DNA from 2 places in the Microbacterium sp. Clip185 genome. Region 2 is predicted to be linked to the other one. Evidence: predicted binding sites of a transcription regulator. Region 2 holds the regulator's gene; the other holds the start of a gene.

Region 1 (8,509 bases), 720 kb from region 2:
ACACAGGCCCCACCCGTTCGAGAGACCCGAAACGCGACGCCAACGCCCCCGACACGACAAGAGGCGTCCCTCGAACGCGCAACCCACACGCTCAAGAGACCCGAGCGGGACGAGGGCGGGGCGAATGCGGGGCGAGGGCGGGACGCGCGCGAGGGCACCGCCCCGGAAACGCACGAACGCCCCCGGGCGGACCCGGAAACGCACGAACGCCCCCGGGCGGACCCGGGGGCGTTCGTGTGAGCGGAGCAGTCAGATCAAGACTTGCCCTCGACAGCGCTCTGCCAGACGGGCTTGTTGTCACCGTCGAACTTGTAGATGCCGATGAAGGCGCTCGAGGGATCGTTCTTGTCGTTGAACGGTCCCGTACCGGCGACACCCGTGTAGTGGATGTCCTTGCCGCCGGCGATGAGCTCCTTGCAGTCCGCGTACGTGGAGCACTCCTCGCCACCCGTCGCGCCCGACACCGCCGCCAGGTTCGCCTGGATGGTCGCGGGGTCGGTGGCGCCGCCCTTCAGGGCCGCGAGGGCCGAGAGGATGACGGCGTCGTACGACTCAGCCGAGTAGGAGTAGTCGTCCAGGGCCGAGCCCTCGACCGACTTGTGCCACGCGGAGGCCTTCTCCTTGAAGTCCTCGGCGGGGTTGGCACCAGGAATCGTTCCCTGTGCTCCCTCGAGGGTTCCGGGCTCGAAGTCCTTCGAGAAGTCCGACGTGTTGCCGTCCGTGTAGTAGGTGCGGGACATGTCCCAGCCCTGCGACACGAGCTCGGGGATGATCGCCTTGGTCTCGTCGAAGGCGATGATCACGATCGCGTCGGGGTTGGTGGCCAGCGCCGCCGTCACCTCGGACGAGAAGGTGGTCTGACCGGGAGGGAACTCCTGGCCGGCGCCCTTGGCGCCGTAGGTGACCGCTCCACCCGCGCCCGTGACCGTCTGCTCGATCACATCGCGCAGACCCGTGCCGTACGCGTCGTTGAACACGAGGAAGGCGATGTTCGCGTTGCCGTCGCTCGTGATGAGCTGACCCAGCGCGGAACCCTGCACCGTGTCCGGCGGAGCGGTGCGGAAGTAGAAGGGCGAGTAGCCCGAGAGCGACGCCGCCGTGTTCGCGGGCGAGATCTGCACGATCGGGCTCGCGCTCTTGGTGAGCTTGTCGACGACGTTCAGCGACACCGAGGAGGATGCGGCGCCGATCACGATCGAGACCTTCGCGTTGATGAGCTCGTCGGCCGAGGCGGAGGAGACCGTCATGTCGTTGCTGTCACCGGAGTCGGTCCAGAACGTACATGCCTTGTCGCCCGCGGCGACGATGTCGTCGACAGCCAGGCCGACACCGGCGATCTCGGGCGGGCCGAGGAATGCCAGGGTTCCGGTGGTGGGCAGCAGGGTGCCGACCTTCAGGATGTCAGCGCTCGTGGTGCCGTCGGCGCAGTTCTGCGCCGAGTAGTCGCCGCCACCTGCGTCTGAGCTGCCGGAGGGCGCTGCTTCGCCCCCGCCGGCACACCCGACGAGCGCAAGCGCCGAGACGCCCGCGAGGGCGGTCGCGGCAAACCACGCCTTCTTGGAGTGAACCATCTGGTTCCGTCCTTTCACTCTTCAATGCGCGACCTGGACGCCGCGTTGCGCCAGAAGCTAGCCGCGCATTGTTACGAGTGTGTTGTAGGCGCGCGTCGCGCACAGTCCCCGCACCCTTTCGCGACGAAATCGTTATGAATCACGCCGCTTTTCGACGCATTACGCCAATTCGGCCACGTCAGACGGAGCGTTCTGCAATCCTGCGCCCCGGCGTGCACGGCGCGAGGCGACGACGGAATCCGCGGTCAACAGGATGAGCGCCGCCCACACGAGCGCGAAGCCCGCCCAGCGTCCGGCCGTCATCGGCTCACCCAGCACCCACCATCCGATGAGGAACTGCAGCACGGGTGCGACGAACTGGATGATGCCGAGCAACGTCAGAGGCGCCCGGCGCGCGCCCGCGGCGAACAGCAGCAGCGGAACGGCCGTCACGACCCCCGCCAGGGCGAGGGCCACCGTGGTGCCGACCCCCGCGGACGCGAAGCCCAGTCCTGTCGTCAGTCCCACCACGACCAGCTGCACGAGGGCGAGCGGCGTGAGCCAGAGCGATTCGAGAGTGAGCCCGCTGACCGCATCCACGGACGGGCCGATCTTCTTCTTCACGAGTCCGTAGAAGCCGAACGAGAACGCGAGGATGAGGGCAATCCACGGCATCGCGCCGTAGCCGACCACGATCACCACGACCGCGGCGGTCGCGAGCCCGATCGCGACCCACTGGGTAGGGCGCAGCCGCTCTCGCAGCACCAGCACGCCCAGCAGCACCGTGACGATCGGGTTGATGAAGTAGCCGAGGCTCGTCTCGATGACGTGGCCGCTGAGAGTGCCGATGAGGTAGGTCTGCCAGTTGACGTAGATCAGGATGCCGGCGAGCACGGTGAGGGCGACGAGCCTGCCCTGGCGCAGGATCGCCGCGAGGCGCCGCCACGAGCGCGTCACCACGATCAGGAGCGCGCAGAACACGAGCGACAACAGGATGCGCCACGCGACGATCTCGAAGGCGCCCACGGGCGCGAGCAGCAGGAAGTACAGCGGGAGCACGCCCCACAGCAGATATGCGGAGAAGGCGTAGAGGCCGCCGGCGAGGCCCTGCTCGGTGGGGGTGCGTGGGTTCACCGATCCAGCCTAGAACCGCAGCCGCCACCGGGACGCGCCCGCAATGAACGAAGCCCCCGACCGAGTGGCCGGGGGCTTCGAGGGGGCGATGTCAGCGAACGACGACCGCGAGCACGTCGCGTGCGGAGAGCACGAGGTACTCGTCGGCGCCGAACTTGACCTCGGTGCCGCCGTACTTGCTGTAGATCACGCGGTCGCCGACGGCGACGTCGAGCGGAACACGGTTGCCGTTGTCGTCGATGCGGCCGGGACCAACGGCCACGACCTCGCCCTCCTGGGGCTTCTCCTTGGCGGTGTCGGGGATGACCAGGCCACTAGCGGTGGTCTGCTCGGCCTCGACCTGCTGGATGACGATGCGGTCCTCGAGCGGCTTGATGGAAACCGACACGGTCTACCTCTTCTTTCTCGCTTCGTGAAACGGAAGACTCAGTTAGCACCCTCACACCGAGAGTGCTAATGGCAAGTCTAGAGGCGTCCTGGCACTCGTGCAACGCGAGTGCCAACACGGCCTCGCGCCTAGGCTGGAGCGATGGAGATGAGCGAGCTGCGCGCCCTTCTCACCCCCGAGGGCCTGCGCCTGTTGGATGAGACGGGCCCGGTCGAATCGACGGCAGCCGTCGCGGCGGCCGTCAGCAGGCTCCGCGCCGCGGGCCACGGGCCCGACCTCGTCTCCGCCGTCGTCGGCCAGGCGCGACTCCGTTCGCGCGCCGCAGTGAAGTTCGGGCCGTTCGCCGCCCGGATGCTCTTCACCCCGGCGGGTCTCGAGCAGGCCACGCGCCTGAGCGTGGCCGCCCGCCATGCCGGCCGGTTCCGCGACGCAGGTCGCCGCCGCATCGCGGATCTCGGGTGCGGCATCGGCGGCGACGCCCTGGGTTTCGCGGCCCTCGGGCTCGAGGTCACCGCGGTGGACGCCGATGAGCCGACGGCCGCCGTCGCCGCCTACAATCTGGCCCCCTTCGGCGACACCGTCACGGTTTCGCACGCCCGCGCGGAGGACGTCGATCTCAGCGACATGGATGCGGTGTGGCTCGACCCCGCGCGCCGCCCGGTGGGCGGCAGCCACAACGATCGGCTGCACCAGGACGAGTACAGTCCGGCACTCAGCTGGGCGTTCGAGCTCGCCGGACGCGTCCCCACCGGGATCAAGCTCGGCCCCGGCTTCGACCGCGACAGCATCCCCGACGATGTCGAGGCGCAGTGGATCAGCGTGGACGGGTCGACGATCGAGCTCGTGCTCTTCTCCCGGGAGCTGGCGCGCGAGGGGGTACGGCGCGCGGCGCTCGTCGTCCGCGGCGACGAGGTGCACGAGCTCACCTCCGCCCGAGACGCGGAGGATGTCGCCCCCCGCCCGCTCGGCGCGTTCCTGCACGAACCCGACGGCGCCGTCATCCGGGCCCGATTGATCGGAGACGTGGCGCGATCGCTGGATGCGGGTACGCTCGACGAACGCATCGCGTACCTCACCTCGGACGAGCCGGTCACGAGCCCTTTCGTGCAGAGCTTCCGCGTGCGCGAGCAGCTCCCCGCCGACGAGAAGAAGCTCGCCAGGGCTCTGCGCGAACGCGGCATCGGCACGCTCGAGATCAAGAAGCGCGGCGTCGACGTGGACCCGGCCCAGCTGCGCACCCGGCTCAAGCTCAAGGGCGATGCCTCGGCCACGCTGCTGTTGACGCGGATCGGCGACAAACGGACGGCGATCCTGGCGGATCGCGTCTGATCAGCCCTCGCCGACGGCCCTGCGTCGTCGGAACATCGCCCCCGCGCACACGAATGCCGCGGCGGCTCCGATCACGATCCCGCCTGCCGCAACGACCGCCGCCGCCCCCAGCAGCGCGTTGTCGTCGAGAAACGCCGACACGGCGATGAACACGACGCTCGGCACCAGCATGCAGGCCAGAATCCCGGCAGTGACCACGATGACAGGGCTGATTCGTCCCCACTCGATCCCCATGCTTGCGAACCTATCAAGCGCAGCCGGCCCACACGGCACGCTCGGAGGGGAGAAACGTCAGCCGAGCCAGCCCGACCGAATACCGGCGTACACGAGCCATCCCGCGCTGTAGACCAACGAGAGGGCGCCGAGGGCCACGCCCCACGCCGCGATCGGGCGGCTCTCCACCCTCCCGCGCAGCGACATAAGCCCCAGGACGACCGCCCCTACCCCGATCGGGAACCCCCAGCCGACCACGATGGCGACGATGAGGGCCACCACCGCGAACCCGAGCGAGAGGGTCGCGAAGTTGGCGGGCGCGCCCGCATCCGTCGTGGGCAGGGTCGCGGTCGTCGCGAGGGGCTCCTCGTGCTCGGCGACCTGCTCCTGCACGTCGACGGGCGCGGTCGGCGGGCGGGTGAATCCACCGCGATGGGTGCCGGGCAGCGCGGCGGCCTGCGTCGGGACGACGACGTCGTCCGAGGGCGACTCGACGCGGGCGAGGACCGGCCGGTCGTCGACGGGGCTCTTCTCCGGCGAGGGATCCAGGGCCGCGGCCAGCAGCGGCTGCGCGGCCGCGTCGTCCGGCCCGAACGCCGATGTCATCGACGCCGGCTCTTCCGGCGCGTCTCCTTCCCGCTCGTGACTCACCGCTGCTCCGCGACCTGGATCTCGGTGACCGGCAGCGTGGAATCGGCGCCGAAGCGCAGCGTCGAGGGAGCGCGCCCCGCAGAGATGAGCTCGGCGGCCAGGGCCGCGATCATCGCCCCGTTGTCGGTGCACAGACTCAGCGGCGGGATGCGGACCGCGACGCCGGCCGCCGTGCCGCGCTCCACAGCCACGTCGCGCAGCCTGCGGTTGGCGATGACGCCGCCGCCCAGCAGCAGGCGCGGCACGTCGTAGCGTTCGCACGCATCCAGCGCCTTGGTCACGAGCACGTCCACGACCGCCTCGCGGAAGGATGCGGCGACGTCGGGCACAGAGGCGTCCGGCGTCTGCTCGAGGTAGCGCGCCACGGCCGTCTTCAGACCCGAGAACGAGAAGTCGTAGCGGTGCTCCGCCATGTCGGACGCGCGGGAGAGCCCGCGCGGGAAGCGGATGGCGGTGGGATCGCCCTCGGCGGCGGCGCGGTCGATCTGCGGACCTCCCGGGTAGGGCAGGCCCAGGATGCGAGCGACCTTGTCGAACGCCTCCCCCGCGGCGTCGTCCACCGTCTCGCCGAGCAGCTCCACATCGCTCGTGAGGTCGCGCACGAGCAGCAGGGAGGTGTGCCCGCCGCTGACGAGCAGGGCCACCGTCGGATACTCGAGGGGTGCCGCATCCGCATCGAGGATGTCGGCGGCGATGTGCCCGACGAGGTGGTTGACGGCGTACAGCGGCTTGCCGAGCCCCACAGCGAGCGCCTTCGCCGCCCCCACACCCACCATGAGGGCGCCCGCGAGTCCTGGCCCGGAGGTGACGGCGACCGCATCCAGGTCGTGGAGGCCGACTCCCGCCTCGGCGAGCGCGGCGTGGATCGCGGGCTGCAGCGCCTCCAGGTGAGCGCGCGCGGCGACCTCGGGGACGACCCCGCCGTAACGGGCGTGCTCGTCCATGGAGCTGGCGATCGTGTTGGTCAGCAGCTCACGACCTCGGACGATGCCGATACCGGTCTCGTCGCAACTTGTCTCGATGCCGAGCACGAGTGGTCCGCTCACGAGCACCATCCTCCGTTCACACCGGATGCCGCCGCATCCTCACCGCGGGCCGCCGCCCACGCCGGCACGTCAAGGCGCATGACGATCGCGTCGACGTCGTCGGGCTGGTAGTAGCGGGGGCGCCGGCCTGCCTCGACGAAGCCCTCCGAGGCATACAGTCCCCGAGCGACGGGGTTGTCGTCGCGCACCTCGAGGAACACCTCACGGACGCCTCGTTCGTCGGCCTTCGCCAACAGCGTGCGCAGCAGCGCCCGTCCGAAGCCCCGCCCCCGCGCCGTCTCGTCCAGGGCGATCGTCTGGATGTCGCCGTCGCGCGCTCCGGCCGGCGCACGCAGGCCCGCGTAGCCGATCAGCCGGCCGCCCTCCTCCAGCACGACGTAGTGCCCGTGGGGCGAGGCGAGCTCCTCGCGCATCATGGCATCGCTCCACGCATCCGTCGGAAAGCTCGCCCGCTCCAGGCGCATGATCGCGTCGAGATCGGCCGGCATCGCCGGGCGGATCACGACCCCACCCGCTTGGGCGCGTGCGGGCTCGTGACGTCGGGGGAACGCAGGTACAGCGGCTCATCCGCGGCGATCGAGCGGCCTGCCGCCACCGCGCGCGCTCCGCACAGCGCGAGCACCGTGGCGGGGATCGCACTCGCGTCCATGCGCGCAGCGCCGAGCGCCGCGAGCCGGTCATCCAGCTCGTCGCGCGGGCTCAAGGCGGGACCGGTGACCCGCTCGGGCAGGCCGTCGTCGTCGAGGCCGCGGTAGACCGTGTAGGCGAACTCGCGACGCCGCGCGTCGGTGACGACGGCGAACGTGCCGGCGTCCGCATCCTCCATCGTCGAGGCGAGCAGCACACCGAGCGCGACGGCGTCGTGGCTCGCGACGGGCACCACGGGCACGCCCCGGGCGAGCGCGAAGGCGCGCGCGGCGGCGATGCCGATCCGCAATCCCGTGAAGGGGCCAGGACCCATGCCCGCGACGACGTGCGTGATGCGGGCGTCGTCGTCGGCTCCCAGCCCCGAGCCGTGCGCAGCCGTCGTCGCGGCAGCCTGGGTCACGGTGAGAAGCAGGTCGCCGATGACCTCGGCGTGGCCCAGAGGGTTGTCGCTGGAGACGTCGGCGCGCACGACGCCGTCGGGGTCGATGACGGCCAGCGCCGTTCCGAGCGAGGTGTCGATGCCGAGGAACACCTCTCCAGGGTAATGGGGCAGCGCGTCGGCCCTCAGAGGGTGTGGTGCGTGATCGTCACCAGACGCGGCGTCTCGGCATCGAGGTCGTCGTTGTGCCGCTGATACGTGCCGCAGGCGCTGTCGACGCCGCGACCATCCCACTCGCGGTCGAGCTCGACCTCCCACCAGGAGTCCGCGATCGCCTCGATGAGCCCGTGACCCCACTCCACGACCACGACCGAGCCCGGCAGATCGATGTCGAGGTCGTCGAGCTCCGCCGCCGATCCCAAGCGGTAGGCGTCCACGTGGACCAGCGGCGCTCCGCCGGTGAGCGAGGGATGCGTGCGTGCGATCACGAAGGTGGGGCTCTGGATCGGACCGCGCACGCCGAGCCCCGCGGCGATCCCGCGCGTCAGGGTCGTCTTGCCCGCGCCGAGCGCCCCCGTCAGCACGACGACGTCGCCCGCGCGCAGACGCTCGCCGATCTCCCGCCCCAGCTGCTCCATCGCCTGCGGCGAGACGATCTCCCGTTCGCCGAGCAACTCGTCCATCGTGCGCTCACCGACCTCGTCCGTCATGTCGTCTGGAACACCGGGGGTGCCGGATTCATGCCCGCTCATCGCTCGATGTGGCGCCGGGGCACACGTGCACCGATCCGTGTGACGATCTCGTAGTTGATGGTGCCCGCCGCATCCGCCCAGTCGGTCGCCGAGGGCGCGCCGAGGGTCGGGTCGCCGAAGAGCACGACCTCGTCGCCCAGGCGCACCTCGGCATCGCCCACGTCGACGACGAACTGGTCCATCGCGATGCGTCCGGCCACGCGGTGGCGCCGGCCCGCGATGCGCACGGGACCCGCGCCGGATGCCTGCCGCGGCACGCCGTCGGCGTAGCCCAGGGGCACGAGCGCCAGCGTCGTGTCGGCCTCGGTGCGGTAGTCGTATCCGTACGAGACGCCCTGCCCCGCACCGACACGCCTGACGGCGGCGACGGCGGCGCGCAGCGTCATCGCCGGGCGCAGGCCCAGATCCGCGGACGAACG
Region 2 (8,509 bases):
CGGCAGCGGATCCCGAGAAGTACGCCGCCGAACTCGCGGGACTCATCGGCGGCGACCCCGAAGACGTGCTGCGCGTGAGTGGCAAGACGGGCATGGGCGTCGAGGGTCTGCTGGATCGGATCGTCGAACGCATCCCCGCGCCCGTCGGAGATCCCGCGGCGCCCGCGCGCGCGATGATCTTCGACTCCGTCTACGACGCGTACCGCGGTGTGGTGACGTACGTCCGCATGGTCGACGGCAAGCTCGAGCCGCGCGAGCGGATCCAGATGATGTCCACCAAGGCCACCCACGAACTGCTCGAGATCGGCGTGTCCAGCCCCGAGCCCGTCCCCACCAAGGGGCTCGGCGTGGGTGAGGTGGGCTATCTCATCACGGGGGTGAAGGACGTGCGCCAGTCGAAGGTCGGCGACACGATCACGAACCACCGCAAGCCCGCCACCGACGCGCTGCCCGGCTACACCGACCCGAAGCCCATGGTCTTCTCGGGTATCTACCCGATCGACGGCAGCGACTACGCGGAGCTGCGCGAGGCGCTCGACAAGCTGAAGCTCTCCGACGCGTCGCTGCAGTACGAGCCGGAGACCTCGGTCGCCCTCGGCTTCGGCTTCCGCTGCGGGTTCCTGGGGCTCCTGCACCTCGAGATCATCACCGAGCGGCTCTCGCGCGAATTCGGCCTCGACCTGATCACGACCGCCCCCTCGGTGACGTACGAGGTCATGACCGACACGGGCGAGACGGTCACCGTCACCAACCCGAGCGAGTACCCGGACGGCCGCGTGGCGGAGGTGTCCGAGCCCGTCGTCAAGGTCGGCATCCTGCTGCCCAAGGACTACGTCGGCACCGTCATGGAGCTGTGCCAGTCGCGCCGGGGCACGCTGCTGGGAATGGACTATCTCAGCGAGGACCGCGTCGAGCTGCGCTACAACATGCCGCTCGGCGAGATCGTGTTCGACTTCTTCGACCACCTCAAGAGCCGCACGCAGGGCTACGCGAGCCTCGACTACGAACCCGCAGGATCCCAGACCGCCGACCTCGTGAAGGTCGACATCCTCCTGCAGGGCGAGAAGGTCGACGCCTTCAGCTCGATCGTGCACCGTGAGAAGGCCTACGCCTACGGCACCATGATGACCGAGCGGCTGCGCAAGCTCATCCCTCGCCAGCAGTTCGAGGTTCCGATCCAGGCCGCCATCGGCGCGCGGATCATCGCCCGCGAGAACATCCGGGCCATCCGCAAGGACGTGCTCGCCAAGTGCTACGGCGGTGACATCACGCGTAAGCGCAAGCTCCTCGAGAAGCAGAAGGAGGGCAAGAAGCGCATGAAGATGGTCGGGCGCGTCGAGGTTCCCCAGGAGGCGTTCATCGCCGCGCTGTCGGGCGACGTCGAGACGAAGAAGTAGGGGATTCACATTCGGATCATGCGTCCAGGCCGGCTCGGTACGCTGGAGACCATGCGCCGTGGGACCTTCCGGGACGAGACCGTCGACTACGCCGCCGTCGGGGCGACGCAGGCTTCCGACCTCCTCCAGTACCCGCCGGAGAAGAGCATTCCCGCCCAGGAGTCGTGGAAGCTCGGCAGTGGTGAGGAGCGCTTCCGCTCTGCGGGCGACGCGCTCCTGTCGTGGCGGGCGCTTCGCGACGGCGGCATCTCGATCGCAGAGGTGCGCCCCGCATCCGACCCGAGCTACTCGGGAGTCTCGTTCGACGACGAGGGGCAGCCGATCGCGCCCAGTCGCCTCGACGCCGACCAGCGCTTCGACGCCGACGGAACGCCGTATGTGGCCGCCGGTTCATCGGTGCACGTGCGCGGGCGCGTCGGCGGCTACCGCGTCGATGCGGAGCTGCGCGTGATCTTCGTGGTCGAGGAGAAGCGACGCATCGGTTTCGCCCTGGGCACGGTGCGTGACTCGGTCGTCAGCGGCGAGGAATCGTTCATGATCGAATGGCGCGGCGATGACGAGGTGTGGTTCACCGTCCGCGCCTTCGACCGCCCGGTCTCGCCGCTGTATCGTCTGGTTCCCGCGCTCGTGCGCCGCCGCCGCCGCGAGCTCTTCGGCCGGTACCTGCGTGCGATCTCGCCCATGTACACGACCCCCGCCTGATGACACCATCTGTTCTTCCCGACGGCGACCTCGCACCCGCCGACGGCGCTCTTCCCGAGGGTACGGCGGTGGATCCCACCACTGATTTCGGCGTCTACATCCATGTGCCGTATTGCCGGGTGCGTTGCGGATACTGCGACTTCAACACGTATACGGCCGACGAGTTGCGCGGACACCGCCGCGACGACTACCCCGACGACCTGAGCCGTGAGATCGCTCTGGCGACCCGGGTGCTGGCGTCCCACCCACGCCCGGCCCAGACGGTCTTCTTCGGCGGGGGCACACCGACCCTGCTGTCGTCGGCGGCGCTGGGCGGCATGCTGCACGCCGTCCGCGAGGGCTTCGGCATCGCAGAGGGCGCCGAGATCACCGTCGAGGCCAACCCGGATTCCGTGACCCACGCGTCGCTTGCCGAGCTGGCTGAGGCCGGGGTGACGCGCGTGTCGATCGGGATGCAATCGACCGTTCCGCACGTTCTGGCGGCCCTCGACCGCACGCACGACCCCGCCAATGTGGCCGCAGCCGTCGCCGGAGCGCGAGCTGCCGGGCTCGATGTGAGCGTCGATCTCATCTACGGCGCACCGGGGGAGTCCCTGTCCGATTGGCGCGCCTCGGTCGAGGCCGCCTTGGCGCTGGAACCGGATCATCTCTCCGCCTACGCGCTCATCATCGAGGACGGCACAAAGCTCGCCCGCCGCATCCGCGCCGGCGAGGTCCCCGCGCCCGACGACGATCTGCAGGCAGAGATGTACGAGCTCGTCGACGATGCGATGGCGGATGCGGGCTTCGACTGGTATGAGGTCTCGAACTGGGCGCGCGGCGCCGAGCACCGCTCACGCCACAATCTCGCATATTGGCGCGGCACCGACTGGTGGGGGTTCGGACCGGGCGCTCACAGCCACATCGCCGGCGTTCGCTGGTGGAACGTCAAGCACCCTGCCGCCTACGCTCAGAGGCTGTCGCTGGGTGCGTCGCCGGCGGCGGCCAGGGAGGTCCCCGACCAGGAGGCCCGCACGCTCGAGCGGATCCTCCTGGAGTCCCGCATCCGTGAGGGGCTGCCGATCGAGGTGGTTCCGAGCGACCGACGCAGCGCCGTAGCCGGGCTCATCGCCGACGGTCTCGTGGAGGGGGCGTCAGCACTGCGTGGACGCATCGTGCTGACGCGCCGCGGCCGGCTGCTCGCCGATGCGGTCGTGCGCGAGCTGACCGACTGAGTCAGTGGGTCAGCGCCGCGAGCGCCGCCGCGCGCGGCAGCGCCACATCGTGCGTCACGCTGTCGTAGCGGCGCACGAGCGAACCGTCGCGGAACGCGGGCCAGCCCGGGTCGCCGGTCTCGGCGAAACGTATCCAGTCGCCGTGCATCCGTGTCGCCAGCTCTTGCGGGGCATCGGTCCCGGCCATCGTGACCGCGCCTTCGTCTCCCAGCGCGTCGAAGACGAAGCCGATCTCCAGGGCGTGAGCAGCGCGGAGGTCGCGCACGGGACTCGGCCAGGCGAACTCGTAGACGAAGGTCGGGGCCGTGCGCCCGCGCGCGATCTCGACTGCCGGTTGGCGCACGACCAGATCCGTCAGGACCTGTCCGATGATCTCGCCCGGGGAGGCGGCAGGGAATGCCTCACGGTAGGCGCGCCACACGCCGCGGGGCAGGCGCTTCGCCAGAGCGAGCAGCGCGTACGTGCCGCGCGAGAGTTTGGCGAAGGCGGCGGGAGTGTCCCAGAGGCGGTACTCGTCGGTGTTCGTGCCGATGACCACCGGAACGTCGGCGCCGATGAGTGCGCGCCGGGGATTCTCCGGCAGGGTCGTCGGATCGATGGTCGCGTTGAAGCCCGGGGCGGCCTTGATGAGCGTCGAGTTCGCGGTCAGTTCATCCCTGGCCGCGACGAGTCGCTGCGGCGGGATCCGACGGAAGGCCTCCGCGGTGGCGGGGACTCCGAGCCGGCGGGCGATGTCTCGGGCGGGACGCGCGGCGCGCTCGGTCGTCGCGGCGTCCAGGGGTCCTGACTCGATGATCGCGCCCGCGAGAAAGGGACGCAGATCCTCGCGGGCCAGGAGTGCTGCCACCACGGCACCGCCGGCGGACTCGCCAAAGATCGTGATCCGAGAGGGGTCGCCGCCGAAGCGCGCGATGTTGCGGTGGGTCCACCGCAATGCCTCGGCGGCGTCGGCGAGCCCGATGTTGCGCGGCGCGTCGGGCAGGACCGAGAACCCTTCCGCTCCCAACCGGTAGTTCGCCGAGACGAAGACGACGCCGTCGCGTGCGAAGGGGGTGCCGTCGTAGGTGCTGATCGCCGCGGTGCCGCGCTCGAGCGCTCCACCGTGGAACCAGAGCATGACGGCGGCGCCGTCCGCCTGCTCGGGCCGCCACACATTGACGGTCAGGATGTCGTCGCCGGGGATGATCGTCGACGGGAGGAGCTTGCCGATCTCACCAGGGTACGGCGACTGCGGCGACGTGGGGCCGAAGCCCGTGGCCTCGCGAACGCCTTCCCACTCCGCGACCGGCTCGGGCAGGGCGAATCTGCGCGAGCCGACAGGAGGCTCGGCATACGGGATGGCGAGGTAACGCTCGATCCCCTCGGTGCGGGTCCCGGAAACGGCTCCGGCCTCGGTGTGGACGACAGGATGCGACATACGACCTCCTCTCGCGAGTCTACGGGCGGCTTCCGGAGACTCGCGGCCCGAGCGCGCTAGAATTGGCACTCCCAGACCTCGAGTGCCAGGAGGGAGTGCGCATGGTCAGCGATCGGGGACTCGACGTGCTTCGGGCGATCGTCCAGGACTACGTCGAGACGCGTGAACCCGTCGGCAGCAAGTCGATCGTCGAACGTCACTCGTTCGGCGTGTCCGCTGCGACGATCCGCAACGACATGGCGCTGCTCGAGGACGAGGAGCTCATCACCGCACCCCACACCTCGTCCGGCCGGGTGCCCACAGACAAGGGCTACCGCGTCTTCGTGAACCACCTCGCCGAGCTGCGCCCGCTCACGAGCGCCCAGCGCTCGGCGATCACGGCATTCCTCGGAGCTCCGGCAGATCTGGACGACATGCTCGGACGCACGGTGCGCGCCCTTACCCAGCTCACCGGACAGGTCGCTCTCGTGCAGTACCCCTCGTTCGAGCGGGCGAGTATCACCCATGTCGAGCTCGTCCACCTCGGCGGGTCGCGCCTTGTCGTCGTGCTCGTCACCGATACCGGCCGGGTGTCGCAGCGTCTGATGGCGGGCCCCGAGCCGCTCGAGGAGTCGGATGTCGCGACGCTGCGTGCGCAGGTGTCGGTGCTGGTCACCGGGCGACCGGTGCGCGAGGGCACGCAACGGGTCGCGCAGGCACTGGCCGAGACGCTGACCGACAGCCGGGCCGACCGTGCCCTCGGCGCGCTGCTTCGCACGGTCGGCGAAGAGCTCGACGAGTTCCGCCAGGACCGGTTGGTGATGGCGGGAAGCGCCAACCTCGCCCGCGCGGAAGGCGACTTCCGCGGCAGCATCTACCCGCTTCTGGAAGCGATCGAGGAGCAGGTCACGCTGCTGCGTCTGATGGGTGAGATGGTGGCCGACGAGCAGGGGCTCGCCGCATCCATCGGGCGCGAGAACGAGGCGTTCGGACTTGTCGAGGCGTCGGTCGTGGCCAGCGACTACGACACGACCGGAGGGCAGGCGCGCGTGGGCGTGCTCGGCCCAACTCGCATGGACTACTCCAGCAACCTCGCGGCCGTCCGTGCCGTGGCTCACTATCTGAGTCGTCTGCTGGAAGAAGACGAACGCGCGCGTTGAGCGCGCGACACGATTCCGCGGGACGCGGACGGGAAGGCTGAAGTGGCAGACCACTACGAAGTACTCGGGGTGCCTCGCGACGCATCGCAGGACGACATCAAGAAGGCGTACCGCAAGCTGGCGCGCCAGCTGCATCCCGATGTGAACCCGGGCGAGGACGCGGCGGAGAGGTTCAAGCTCGTCACGCACGCCTACGACGTGCTGAGCGACAGCGAGCAGCGTCGTCGATACGACATGGGCGGCGACAGCGGTGGATTCGGCGGAGCCCAGGGCTTCGGCGGGTTCAGCGACATCTTCGACACCTTCTTCGGTGGCGGCGGAGCGGGCCGCGTCCGCCCGCGCTCGCGCACCGAACGCGGCCAGGACGCCCTCGTGCGCGTGACGCTCGAGCTGCGAGAAGTGATCTTCGGCGCACACCGCGACATCGAGGTGGACACCGCGGTGCTCTGCGAGACGTGCGAGGGCGGCTGCTGCCAGCCCGGCACCTCGCCGGTCACGTGCGACATCTGTCACGGCAGCGGCCACGTGCAGCGCACTGTCCGGAGCCTGCTGGGCAACGTCGTCACCAACCAGCCCTGCGCGACGTGCCAGGGTTACGGCACCACCATCCCCTACCCCTGCGCGACCTGTCAGGGCCAGGGGCGGGTTCGCGCGCGCCGGACCGTCTCGGTGGACATCCCCGCGGGCGTCGAGACCGGCCTGCGGCTGCAGCTTCCGGGCTCCGGAGAAGTGGGCCCCGCGGGCGGTCCCCACGGCGACCTGTATCTGGAGATCACGGTGGCGGCCGACGAGGTGTTCAGCCGCGACGGCGACGACCTGCTCGCGACCCTCGACGTCTCGATGCCCGACGCGATTCTCGGAACCACGACGAGGATCGAGGCTCTCGACGGCCCGGTCGATCTGGAGCTGCGCGCCGGGGTCCAGGCCGGCGACGTGCTGACGATCAAGGGACGCGGCATCACGCCGCTGCGCGGCAACCAGCGCGGCGACTTGAAGATCGGGGTGCACGTGGTCACCCCGACGCGCCTCGACCACAAGGAGCGTGCTCTCATCGAGGAGTTCGCCAAGAAGACCAAGGCTCCCGCGCCGCGGCTGTCGGAGTTCCAGCAGGGGCTGTTCGCCAAGCTGCGCGACCGCTTCCGCAACGGGTGATCCGATGGCACTGCACTTCCTCCTCGACGACGCGTCCGACGCACAGCCCGGCCGCACCGTGACCCTGACCGGAGCCGAGGCGCACCACGCCGCCACCGTGCGCCGGGTGCGCGTGGGCGAGGAGGTCACGATCGGCGACGGGCGAGGCGTCTGGGCGACCGGGACGTGCACGAGCGTCGCGCCCCGCGAGGTCGCGGTGGAGGTCCATCAGCGGGAGGACGTGGCGGCCCCCTCACCCCGGCTCGTGCTCGTCCAGGCGTTGGCGAAGGGCGACCGCGACGAAATGGCGGTGCAGGCGGCCACGGAGCTCGGTGTCGCCGAGGTCGTGCCGTGGCAGGCCGCTCGCAGCGTCTCGCGCTGGGATGCCGCCAAGGCGGTCAAGGGGCGTGCGCGCTGGGCCCAGATCGTCCGCGAAGCTGCGAAGCAGGCGCATCGCGCGTGGGTTCCGGAGGTGAGCGAGGTGCGCACGAGCGCACAGGTCGCGCAGCGTGCCGCCGTCGTCCCGACGCTCGTCCTGGAGCCCGGCGCGTCCGAGTCCCTCAGCGCCAGGATGCAGGAGCTGCGGGACGCCCCGGAGATCCTGCTCGTCGTGGGGCCCGAGGGAGGGATCGATGCTGCGGAGCTCGAGACCTTCGCCGCGGCGGGCGCGCATCCGGTGCGCCTCGGCGCAGGAGTGCTGCGCACCTCCACCGCAGGACCGGCCGCACTCGCCGCCATCGAGGCGCTCCTGGGTCGGTGGTGAACGCGCACGCATAGACTGGAGGAATGAGCGAGCCGTCCGTGTTCACCCGCATCCTGCAGGGCGAGATCCCCGCGGAGATCCTCCACGAGACCGACCGCGTCTTCGTCATCCGTGACATCGCGCCACAGGCTCCGATCCACCTCCTGGTGATCCCGAAGACCGCGGAGTACCGCGATGTCGTCGCACTCGCGGCGGGCGAGCCCGATCTGCTGGCCGAGATGGTCGAGGTCGCGGGCAGGGTTGCGGCGAAGCACGCGGACGGCGACTTCCGCCTCGTCTTCAACTCCGGCGCCGGTGCGGGTCAGACCGTCTTCCACGTGCACGCCCACGTTCTCGCCGGCGACCTGTCGGAGGGGAGCGTCGGTGCCTGAGCAGTCTCAGCCCGAAGCCGTCGAGAAGCTCATGGCCGACGGCATCGCCATGGTGCAGTTGCTCGGGCCTCAGGACCGCCTCCTCCGCGTCGTCGAGCGCGAGCATCCGGATGTCGACGTGCACGTGCGCGGCAACGAGATCACTCTCTCCGGCTCTGCGGCCGACGTCGCTGCAGCCAAGGCGCTCGTGGAAGAGCTGTTGGTCATGACGCGGCGCGGACAGGACCTCGGCCCCGCCGACGTCGCCTCGTCGCGCCGCATCCTCGACATGGACGGCGGGATGCGTCCGTCGGAGGTCATGGGCGAGGCGATCCTGTCGTCGCGGGGCAAGGTCATCCGACCGAAGACGCTGGGGCAGAAGGCCTACGTCGATGC

The links. Region 2 encodes HrcA, which represses chaperone genes, less so after heat shock. Its sites were predicted from a motif close to TTNGCACTCGNNNNNNNCGAGTGCNAA; they were not measured.
Region 1: groES (co-chaperone GroES) is a predicted target of HrcA. The motif match lies at 3,161-3,187, and genes of this name have one in related genera.

Annotation. Positions count from the first base shown of each region.
Region 1 is NZ_CP117996.1:700,414-708,922, reverse strand. Features, by position in the region: gene PQV94_RS03435 (ABC transporter substrate-binding protein) at 255-1,571, opposite strand; gene rarD (EamA family transporter RarD) at 1,731-2,684, opposite strand; gene groES (co-chaperone GroES) at 2,776-3,072, opposite strand; gene PQV94_RS03420 (class I SAM-dependent methyltransferase) at 3,214-4,401, shown strand; gene PQV94_RS03415 (hypothetical protein) at 4,402-4,635, opposite strand; gene PQV94_RS03410 (hypothetical protein) at 4,693-5,220, opposite strand; gene tsaD (tRNA (adenosine(37)-N6)-threonylcarbamoyltransferase complex transferase subunit TsaD) at 5,262-6,320, opposite strand; gene rimI (ribosomal protein S18-alanine N-acetyltransferase) at 6,308-6,799, opposite strand; gene tsaB (tRNA (adenosine(37)-N6)-threonylcarbamoyltransferase complex dimerization subunit type 1 TsaB) at 6,811-7,491, opposite strand; gene tsaE (tRNA (adenosine(37)-N6)-threonylcarbamoyltransferase complex ATPase subunit type 1 TsaE) at 7,524-8,021, opposite strand; gene alr (alanine racemase) at 8,087-8,509, opposite strand, start outside.
Region 2 is NZ_CP117996.1:1,418,808-1,427,316, forward strand. Features, by position in the region: gene lepA (translation elongation factor 4) at 1-1,397, shown strand, start outside; gene PQV94_RS06805 (DUF1990 family protein) at 1,449-2,099, shown strand; gene hemW (radical SAM family heme chaperone HemW) at 2,099-3,313, shown strand; gene PQV94_RS06815 (carboxylesterase/lipase family protein) at 3,315-4,730, opposite strand; gene hrcA (heat-inducible transcriptional repressor HrcA) at 4,832-5,869, shown strand; gene dnaJ (molecular chaperone DnaJ) at 5,912-7,021, shown strand; gene PQV94_RS06830 (16S rRNA (uracil(1498)-N(3))-methyltransferase) at 7,026-7,763, shown strand; gene PQV94_RS06835 (HIT domain-containing protein) at 7,787-8,134, shown strand; gene PQV94_RS06840 (PhoH family protein) at 8,166-8,509, shown strand, end outside.